Regions from separate parts of the Desulforamulus aquiferis genome, predicted to be linked through region 2. Evidence: riboswitches for the same ligand, from Rfam matches in the RefSeq annotation. Region 2 holds a riboswitch; the other holds the start of a gene.
What was found. A riboswitch is a leader RNA that binds a small molecule or an ion and turns the genes downstream of it on or off. The one in region 2 is predicted to bind cyclic di-GMP.
Positions count from the first base shown of each region.

Region 1: linked by a shared signal. The riboswitch ahead of P6N53_RS04710 (DUF3789 domain-containing protein) and the one ahead of P6N53_RS06555 (hypothetical protein) in region 2 are both predicted to bind cyclic di-GMP.

Region 1 is NZ_JARPTC010000005.1:129,082-133,535, reverse strand. It holds gene P6N53_RS04725 (spore germination protein) at 1-265, shown strand, start outside; gene P6N53_RS04720 (GerAB/ArcD/ProY family transporter) at 258-1,349, shown strand; gene P6N53_RS04715 (Ger(x)C family spore germination protein) at 1,342-2,451, shown strand; cyclic di-GMP riboswitch class I at 2,568-2,651, shown strand; gene P6N53_RS04710 (DUF3789 domain-containing protein) at 2,663-2,767, shown strand; tRNA gene P6N53_RS04705 (tRNA-Pro) at 2,893-2,969, opposite strand; gene xth (exodeoxyribonuclease III) at 3,113-3,901, opposite strand; gene P6N53_RS04695 (Ppx/GppA phosphatase family protein) at 4,184-4,454, opposite strand, start outside.
Region 2 is NZ_JARPTC010000008.1:96,122-100,575, forward strand. It holds gene P6N53_RS06540 (S-layer homology domain-containing protein) at 1-356, shown strand, start outside; gene P6N53_RS06545 (tyrosine-protein phosphatase) at 447-1,271, shown strand; gene P6N53_RS06550 (hypothetical protein) at 1,286-1,879, shown strand; cyclic di-GMP riboswitch class I at 1,969-2,050, shown strand; gene P6N53_RS06555 (hypothetical protein) at 2,095-2,358, shown strand; gene P6N53_RS06560 (hypothetical protein) at 2,367-2,939, opposite strand; gene P6N53_RS06565 (WecB/TagA/CpsF family glycosyltransferase) at 3,064-3,792, shown strand; gene P6N53_RS06570 (hypothetical protein) at 3,929-4,384, shown strand.

The sequences.
Region 1 (4,454 bases), on a different contig from region 2:
AAAATATCCCATGATGCTGCTGGCTGCCTCCTTTGGTGCTGTGGGCATTGCTGTGGGATGGTTGTTTGTGACAATACACTTAATTTCACTGCAGAGTATTGGTGTTCCCTACATGGCACCCCTTGCACCCATGCGTTATAAGGACTTGGGAGATACCTTTGTAATTTCACATATATGGAAAAATAAAAATAGACCGGTCTCTATCCCACATGTTGATAACAAACGTGGACAATCTCCTACCAGGGAGCCGTCAGAAAATGAATGAGCAGGCATATAAAATAACAAGCAAGCAATTAATATTTATTCTTATCGGTGCCACCATTGGAGTAGGTATTTTAACTGTTACATCTACGGCAGTTAGGGAATCCCAGCAGGACGCCTGGATATCAATTCTAATGGGCGCTTTGCCCTTAGTTGTCGGCATATATTCCATGCATTTGATAGGTAGTAGGTTTCCTGATCTTACCTTTGCGGAATACTGCGAGATAATCCTAGGCAAATGGCCTGGCAAGCTCCTTGCCCTAGTGTTTGTAGTTTATTCCTTAGCCTTTGCAGCTATCGTAACTAGACTTTTTGTTAATATCCTTAAGATTTATTTATTCCCTGAAACGCCAATTTGGGCCCTAAGTGCTTTAATCTTGTTTACATCAGCCTATCTGGCCTCAAAGGATGCAAGGGTCATTGGTAGAGTTAATGAATTAATGTTCTTTGAGTCTCTCGTTCTATTAGCCTTTATCCTCGGTGCAGTGCCTAAGGTAGAACTTTCATTCTTCCAGCCCATTGGTGATGCGGGCATGGCAAATATACTAAAGGGCGCTTACCAAACCTTATTTGCTATACTGGGCATTGAAATCTTACTGGTTATCTACCCTATGGTCCAAAGGAAAAATGAAATAGTTAAGGCCGGCTTGACGGCAGTCGCAATAATTTCCGGTATCTATCTGCTTGTGGTATTTGTTGTTTTAGGTCTCTTTGGCCCAAACGCCGCTGAAAAACTAAGGTTTGGCCTGATGGTGTTATTAAAAACCTACAACGCCCCGGTTATTGAAAGGGCTGAATTTTTCTTTATCATTTTTTGGGTTTTTGTTGCCTTTCGGCCAGTGGCAAATATGTTTTTTGCCGGGCGCTATACTGTTGAAAAAATATTAAATATTAACTCTCCCGGTTGGGTCACCCTGGCTTTATTTCCCATAATTTTTTTGTCATCCCTTTTCCCTGGCAATTTCGATAAAATCCTTGGTTTAAGTACCACTATTGGATATCTGGGACTCCTGTTTATGATTGTTATCCCGGTTATCCTGTGGTTCACAGCTATCTTGCGAGGTGTTGGAGGTAAAAAAGTTGCGTAGCGCACTTGCTATAGTTCTTATTTTAGTTACCCTATTAAGCTTTGGCTGCTGGGATGCCCAAGACATTAATAATCTTTACATACCCTTTGTGGCAGGTTACGATTTGCTTGAGGAAGATGGCCGTGAGAAGTTCTCCATGACCGTAAACTTCCCCATTATGAACCGCAATGCCAGAGAGAAGTCCGATGTAATAACCGTCAAGGGAGAAACCATGGCCCAGACCCGCATTGACAGAGGCAATAAATCTTCCCGGGGCATGGCCGTTGGTGACTTAAAAGCTCTGTTGGTTGGAAGTCCTTTAGCTTATAGGGGAAGTAAAGATGCCTTTGACTTAATGTTTCGAGACACTCGTTTTAGCGAAATGATTAGACTAGCTGTGACAGATGGAAATACCATTGATATCTTGACCATGAAACCGGAAAATTACCAGACAGTAGGACAAAATATCATAGACCTTCTGTCAAATTCGCCAAGGGATAATTTTATTCCAGTAGAGCATTTGCATCATTTTCGTGTGGATGTAATGACAGACGGATATAATCCGGTTTTACCAGTCATTAGCATCCACTCTGAAAGTAATTTAGAAATTTCAGGTGCAGCCTTATTTAAAAAGTATAAGATGGTAGCTAAAGTCAACAGGGAAGACATGAGGCCTTTAATCTGGTTAAGGGGAGATGGGGTCATAGGCTATATAACCTTTAAAATGATGGATGATAAAGGAGAATTTTATAAAATAAGTTTTGAGGGGGGGAGTAAGCGAAAGGTAACAGCTAAGTTGGCTAATGGAAAACCTTCCTTCGAGATAGATTTATCATTCTCAGGCATAATTGCAGAAACCTTAACGGATATACAATTTGCAGGTAAGGAAGAAAATGTTTTAGCTGTAGAAAAGGCCTTGGAAGAACATATTCAAAAACAATGTGAAGACTTAATTTACGATCTACAGAACAAATATAGGGTAGATGCCATCCTACTTGGCAAGTATGCCAGGGCGAAATGGCCTCCCCTAGTGAAGGAGCAGGACTGGGACGAGGTTTTCTGCGAAAGTGATATCAAAGTTAATGTTAATGTTACAATTCAAGGCACAGGGGAAGTTGCCTAGAGTACAACCTTCCTTTAAAAAATTATTATTTAATATAGGACTTTGGTCTTGATTGATAAATACTTCAGTCCTATTTACTACGATATTGTTTCTCCATATAGTAAAAACAAATCCTAGAAAGATAAAGGCAAACCCATTGAAAAGTGGCGACGCAAAACTACAGGGGCTAAGGTGGAAAGCTAGGCCAGCCAGTTACCAAAGGAGGATATTAGTGGGTTTTATAGCTGGTGTTTTTGTTGGTGCATTTTTAGGGATCCTTACAACATGTCTACTAGTGGCTTCCCGGGAAACAAATGATACCGTTTATGATGATTAAAAACAAAATTACCCTACAAGCCGAAGGATACAGAACCCTCGGCTTTTTAATTCCAATTGGGCCATTGGATCCCTTGGGCCAACAAAAAAGCAAGTCTCCTGATTTCTCAGAAGACTTGCTTTAACTGGTCGGAGCGACAGGAGTTGAACCTGCGACCTCTACCACCCCAAGGTAGCGCTCTCCCAAACTGAGCTACGCCCCGATTTTTGCTTGTATTTCCAGGCCCCTCGGCCTGTCGACAAATGTTATTATAGCTAATGCGTTAAGAAAAGTCAACATGAAAAATACTATTCTTAACTAGCCGCCTTAACTATAAAAGCAAAACGGCTAGTACATTTAACATAACTAGCTATCTATATTAAACTCTGCCAATATAAATGTATGGTCGGAAGGTTTTACCTTCCTTCTTGGCTCAATATCTATCCAGGCTTTTGTTGATCGCTTAGCCAGGGGAGCGGTAGCCCAAATATGGTCAATACGCCAGCCTAAATTTCTATCCAGGGCCTTTGGAACACGATAATCCCAAAAGGTAAAATGTCCACCCTCTGATTGGTGGTGTAGGCGGAAAATATCTTTAAAGCCCCAGGACTTAACATAATCCAAGGCTTCATGCTCGGTGGGGTGGAAGCCTACACGTCCAAGTAATCTTTTGGGTGCGTGCACATCTTCAGGTTCTGGTGCTACGTTAAAATCACCCAGCCAAAGTAATGGCTCATCAGGTTTAAAATTTGAATCAAAGTATTCCTTTAAGGCCTTAATCCAGGATATTTTATAGCTAAATTTATCACTCTCCGGGGATTGGCCCTGGGGAATATAGGTATTAACTATTGGAATACCTTTTATCTCAGCGGCAATGAGCCTTGCTTCATCTGGTTCCGCAATAGACCCAAGGTCACTGTTTAAGGGATTTATTTGATGGGGGCTGAGGATAGCCACACCATTATAAGATTTTCTCCCTTTAAATAGCGAGTTATAGCCCGCCTCCAAAAGGCAAGCTGCTGGAAAATCTGCATTAATGACCTTGGTTTCCTGCAGGCAAACCACATCAGGTTTATTTTCCCCCAACCACTGAATTAACATTTCTTTCCTGGCGCGTACTGAATTTATATTAAAACTGGCAATTTTAAAATACAATGCAATCATTCCTTAGTTTTGTTTAAGACTATATTCTTCCTAGGCTAGCTAAAACACTTTTTAGACACACAGCTAAAGCAAAAAACACGAAAAGCACTAACCACATGTACAGGCTTACACCCCTTCCTTGCACGGAGCCCACAATCTTTGGGGAACTACTTTTGTCAGCACTTTTCCTATCAAGGTATATCTATCTGGTTTAGTGGCATTCTGCTCCGTCATACCACTATCATATTCATTAGAAAAGAATTCTATATCATATTTTATCCCTTACACCCTAGATTAAGCTTCCTCCTTTGGAAACTTAAACTTAATTCCAAATACCTTATTAAAATTAGTCACTTTCTTATAAAGTTCTCTAATTTCTAAATCGGAATTATCCGTAGAGATACAGTCAATTTGCACTTCTTTTGCCTTGATGGTGCAAACCACATCCTCAACTACACCGGCTTCTGTACGATCCAGGTTTTCCCCCATGCGTATCAATACGCCTAGACGACGGACCAAAATTCCGTCCTGGGGAAATAATACATCGGCATGCTGCTGCAATTTA
Region 2 (4,454 bases):
TTTTAGTAGGTAAGTATCTAGTTAGAGAGTCAAATTATGAAGCTGATTTATTTGAAGCAGCTTTAAAGGAATTAAGGAACGGAAAACATGACGCAATAAAGGATGCTGCCGAAACTGCCTTTGAAACCCTTAAAACACAGTACTCTACTCCAAGGGATACCGACAGTGAATTCAAAAAATTAATCAGGCAAATCATTGCAGAGAAAGAGTTTGCCACCTTAACAGGTAATGATCTGCGTTTGGTGAAGTCCTACTTGGTTTCTGAGCTAACAGATGATCAAGAGAAATTTAAAACCATTATTTCCTTGATGGAGTTAACAATCGAGACCAGCAAGATATTTATCCCACTTAACTAGCAGCTAGCTCAATTTAATATATAAAGTAGACCCTGTTTAGTGCAGGGTCTACTTTATATACTGGTTTACTTAAATATTGAAGTCAGAGGAATGAAAATGATTGACATTCACTGCCATATCTTACCTTGCCTCGATGATGGTCCGGAATCTATGGAATTAAGCTTAGAAATGGCCAGAACCGCCGTAAAAGAAGGTGTAACAGCAGTAATTGCCACTCCCCACTGTATCTCCGGGGTTTTTTATAATGAGAGAAAAGATGTAGTTCCGGTGATGGAAGCTTTTAAGCATAGGTTAAACATGGAGGGAATAGCTTTAGATATATATCCGGGTCTGGAAATAAGGCTGGAACCCAATATAGCCGCTAAGGTAGCTGATAGACAACTTCTTTCATTATGTGACCAGGGTAAATATTTGCTGGTGGAGTTACCCCTAAGTTCAGTTCCGCCAAACACAGGACAAGTGGTCTTTGAATGTATGTTAAAGGGCATAAGGCCGATAATTGCTCATCCTGAGCGCAATAAGGAAATTATAGAAAATCCCCAATTACTATTTAAAATGCTTGAAAAGGGTTGCTTGGTTCAGATAACATCAGGCAGTATAACCGGAGATTTTGGTTCCGGTGTTCAGAATTTTACAAAGGAAATATTAAAACATGGCTGGGTGCATTTTGTGGCTTCCGATGCCCATCATCCCATTAAACGGCCATTAAAGCTAAAAGAGGCTAGGCTAGTCACAGCACAACTGTCGAGCGAGGATAATGCTAAACTGCTTTTTGAGGAAAACCCCCTAAAGGTTATTAGGGGGGAGACGATAGAAAATCATGAAGTGCTGCCTTTTCCTAAGGGTAGAAGCAGCATTAAAAAAAGAAAAGGTTTTTGGTCTGCCCTGTGGAAAAGTATAAATAAGAGGTGGTGAGGACAATAAAAAAGGTGCTTATAATTGTAGCTATAATCGGGGTGCTCTTGCTCTCGGGATTATATTATTTTAAATACAGTTTTTTAAATACTGAATCTATGATGGACGCAAAGGATAAGGCAGAACAGAAAAAAGAACTCCTTTCAAATGAAAGGTTTGGGAACTTGCCCGAGGTTGTTGAACTAAAAGAACAAATGGCCCAGCAGGAGAAGAAAAACTCGCCCGGGGGCCAAGACTTCGATGCTGGTGAAACTGCTGCGAGTGTCCCATCACAGGGAGAACTTGAGGCAAGGCTAGTGCAAAAGATGCAGTCGCTACAAGGGGAATATAATGGTAAGATAAACAGTTATATTGCCGCAGCTAAGAAGGAATATGAAAAAATTGAGTCTGGGCAGATTACTATGTCTAAAAAAGCTCTGGCCCAAAAATATATAGGTTTAGTAGAAGGTATGGAGGCCGAATGTGATGCCAGGGTGTATGCAGCAATTGCCCGGGCGGAAAATGAATTAACGAGCTATGGTTATTCCACCGATATAGCGGATAAGGCCAGGGAAACATACCGACAAACTAAGAAGCAGCAGCGTTCACAATTGCTTAGTAAGCTTTAAGAAATATTTTTTATAAAATTTAAATGAATTACGAAATGCTAAAGGAAAAACACAGTTTTTGTCGAAGTGAGTAATGCTAAAATTTCAGGTTCCGATAAAGGCAAACCTGCCGAAAGGTTGGGACGCAAAACCACGGGCCTAAGGTTTATCTATGGCTGCCGGGTTACCGAATACCCATATAATGCTAATATCGGTGCCGGGGGAGGAAATCAGCATTGAGTTTTTATCATAAAGCTCTGACCGGTTTTCCATCAGAACAAGAAAGTTTACTAAATAATAAGTTGGAAAGAATTGAAGTACTTAAGTTAAAATTAGTCAAAGAAGGATACCAGCCATCTGAGTCTGAGTATTTCATTAAGTCTGCTTTAGGAACTGCAAAGGTTTCTGAGATGAGTATGGAACAGCTTGACATAGCAATTGAAGCTTTGGAAAAACAGATTCTAATTGCACAGAAGTGTAAGCAACTGTTTAAAGGCTAAGGCATTTATCATGCATTCCGCGATTTAACAAGCTCACAACATAGCTCCATTAGTCTTTTGGCAACGTCTGTTAATTCTACGGATGTTGCTCTGTTTTTTTGTGTCCAAGGCAATTGATTTAAAAGGGTTTTACTGGCCAAACCTGCGTGATTTATTTTGCTAGTCAGGGTGCTGATAGACCAGTAACTTTCCACGGAAAGACCTCTTTCTAACTGGACCAGGGTCTTAAAGGGCGGATTCTTTGATACAGAGGTGTTTTTTACAGAATATAGATTAATGTAGGCTAAAGTATTATCCCCCTCAATTCGGGGCTTTCGAACTTTAACTGGTATCAGAACTAATTCGGAGCCTAGGATTATAGGGCAAAAAATCTTTTTCCCTAGTATATCCGCAGCTTTCTTTTTGAGCAGCTTAAGATCGGCACAGTGGTGTTTGGCCAGCTTATTAACGACACTGCGAACTTTTTGCAAGACAGTTTCTTTACTTCCATCCCGGTAAATAATAATTGATACATCACCATTATCTTGATAGTCAGGAATAATGGCAGCTATTGACTCAGGGTTTGCTAAATACCCTTCCATATGTTGAGAGCCTCCTCTTTCTGTGAACAATTCAGCTTAAGCTAAAATTAATATATGGTGTTAGCCATGGATATGACATACTAAATGGAAAAAATTACTAAAAAATTTTTGAGGGTGATAGAAGGTGCGCATTTCCCTACTAGGGGCCCAGATAGATAATTTAAATATGCAGGCTACGGTGAAGCGGATTTCTGAAATGGTCTCTTCCGGAGAGGTTAACCAGGTAGTTACCCTAAATCCTGAATATCTATACCGCGCCCAGGAGGAGGGTAACCTCCTAGAATTGGTTAACAAATCGGAACTGGTAACCCCCGATGGTACAGGTATTGTCTGGGCCTGCAAGATGGCAGGTGTCCCGGTGGAAGAGAGGGTAACAGGCATAGATCTGATGTTAAATTTGATGCCAGTCGCGGCAAAGGGTGGCTGGGGCATCTTTTTACTTGGTTCGGCTCCCGGGGTAGCTGAAGAGGCGGCCAAAAACCTGGCAGATAAATATCCAGGCTTGAAGATTGTTGGAATACATCACGGTTATTTTATGAGCCATGAAGAAGACGAAGTAGTCCGACTGATAAAGGCTGCCAAACCGGAACTGCTTTTTGTGGCTTTGGGTATGCCAAGGCAAGAGCAGTGGATAGCCAAGTACAAGGATGAGATGGGAGTCCCTGTTTCCATAGGAGTTGGCGGCAGCTTAGATGTCATCGCCGGAAGGGTTCAGCGAGTTTCCCCGGTACTACAGAAGCTTCAGTTGGAGTGGTTGGGACGTCTTATTAAGGAGCCCCATCGTTGGAGGCGCCAGCTGGTTTTGCCAAAGTTTGCCGGATTAGTTTTAAAAAGATACTTATTTAAAATGTAACACCCCTGTAAATTTTTCCACAGGGGTGTTACATTTTGCCGCTATTTTCCGTCTATATTACTAAGGCAATAAATGCAGGGATACCAAGCAATCTGTCGAATTTTATATATTAGAAAAACTATTGGGAGGTAAGTTAGTGACAAAATTTAAGGACAAACCCAAGCTGTTTATTATAGCGCTATTAACCTTGATAGCTTTGCTGGCCTTTAAAGGCCTTGCTGGAGCTGGACAAGGGGACCCGGGCAGCAGCACTGATCCGCTGGTTACCCAAAGCTATGTCCAGAAATATGTAGATGACAAAATCAAGCAGCAAACCTCCCAAAATACCGGGGGCTGGGAAGTAATAACGGTTCAGGCAGGTCAAACCTTTGCGGGTCATGGTGGGACTGAGTTTGTTTTGCGCTCGGGCAAGGCTGTGGCTGTAGACCCCAGCACCAGCGGCATCTTGAATATGACCAGTGGCGGCAATGTCCTGGCCAACCAGGCTGTCCCGGCCAACCACCTGTTGATGGTTCCTAGAGCAGACGGACGCGGTTTTACCGCCACAACCCAGGTAATAATTATGTGTAAAGGTGGCTTTGATATTCAATAGCCTGTTTTTGCACATTGAAAGTTGCATTTTAAAAGTGTACAATACCTATGTATGTCATTTTGTTTATTAG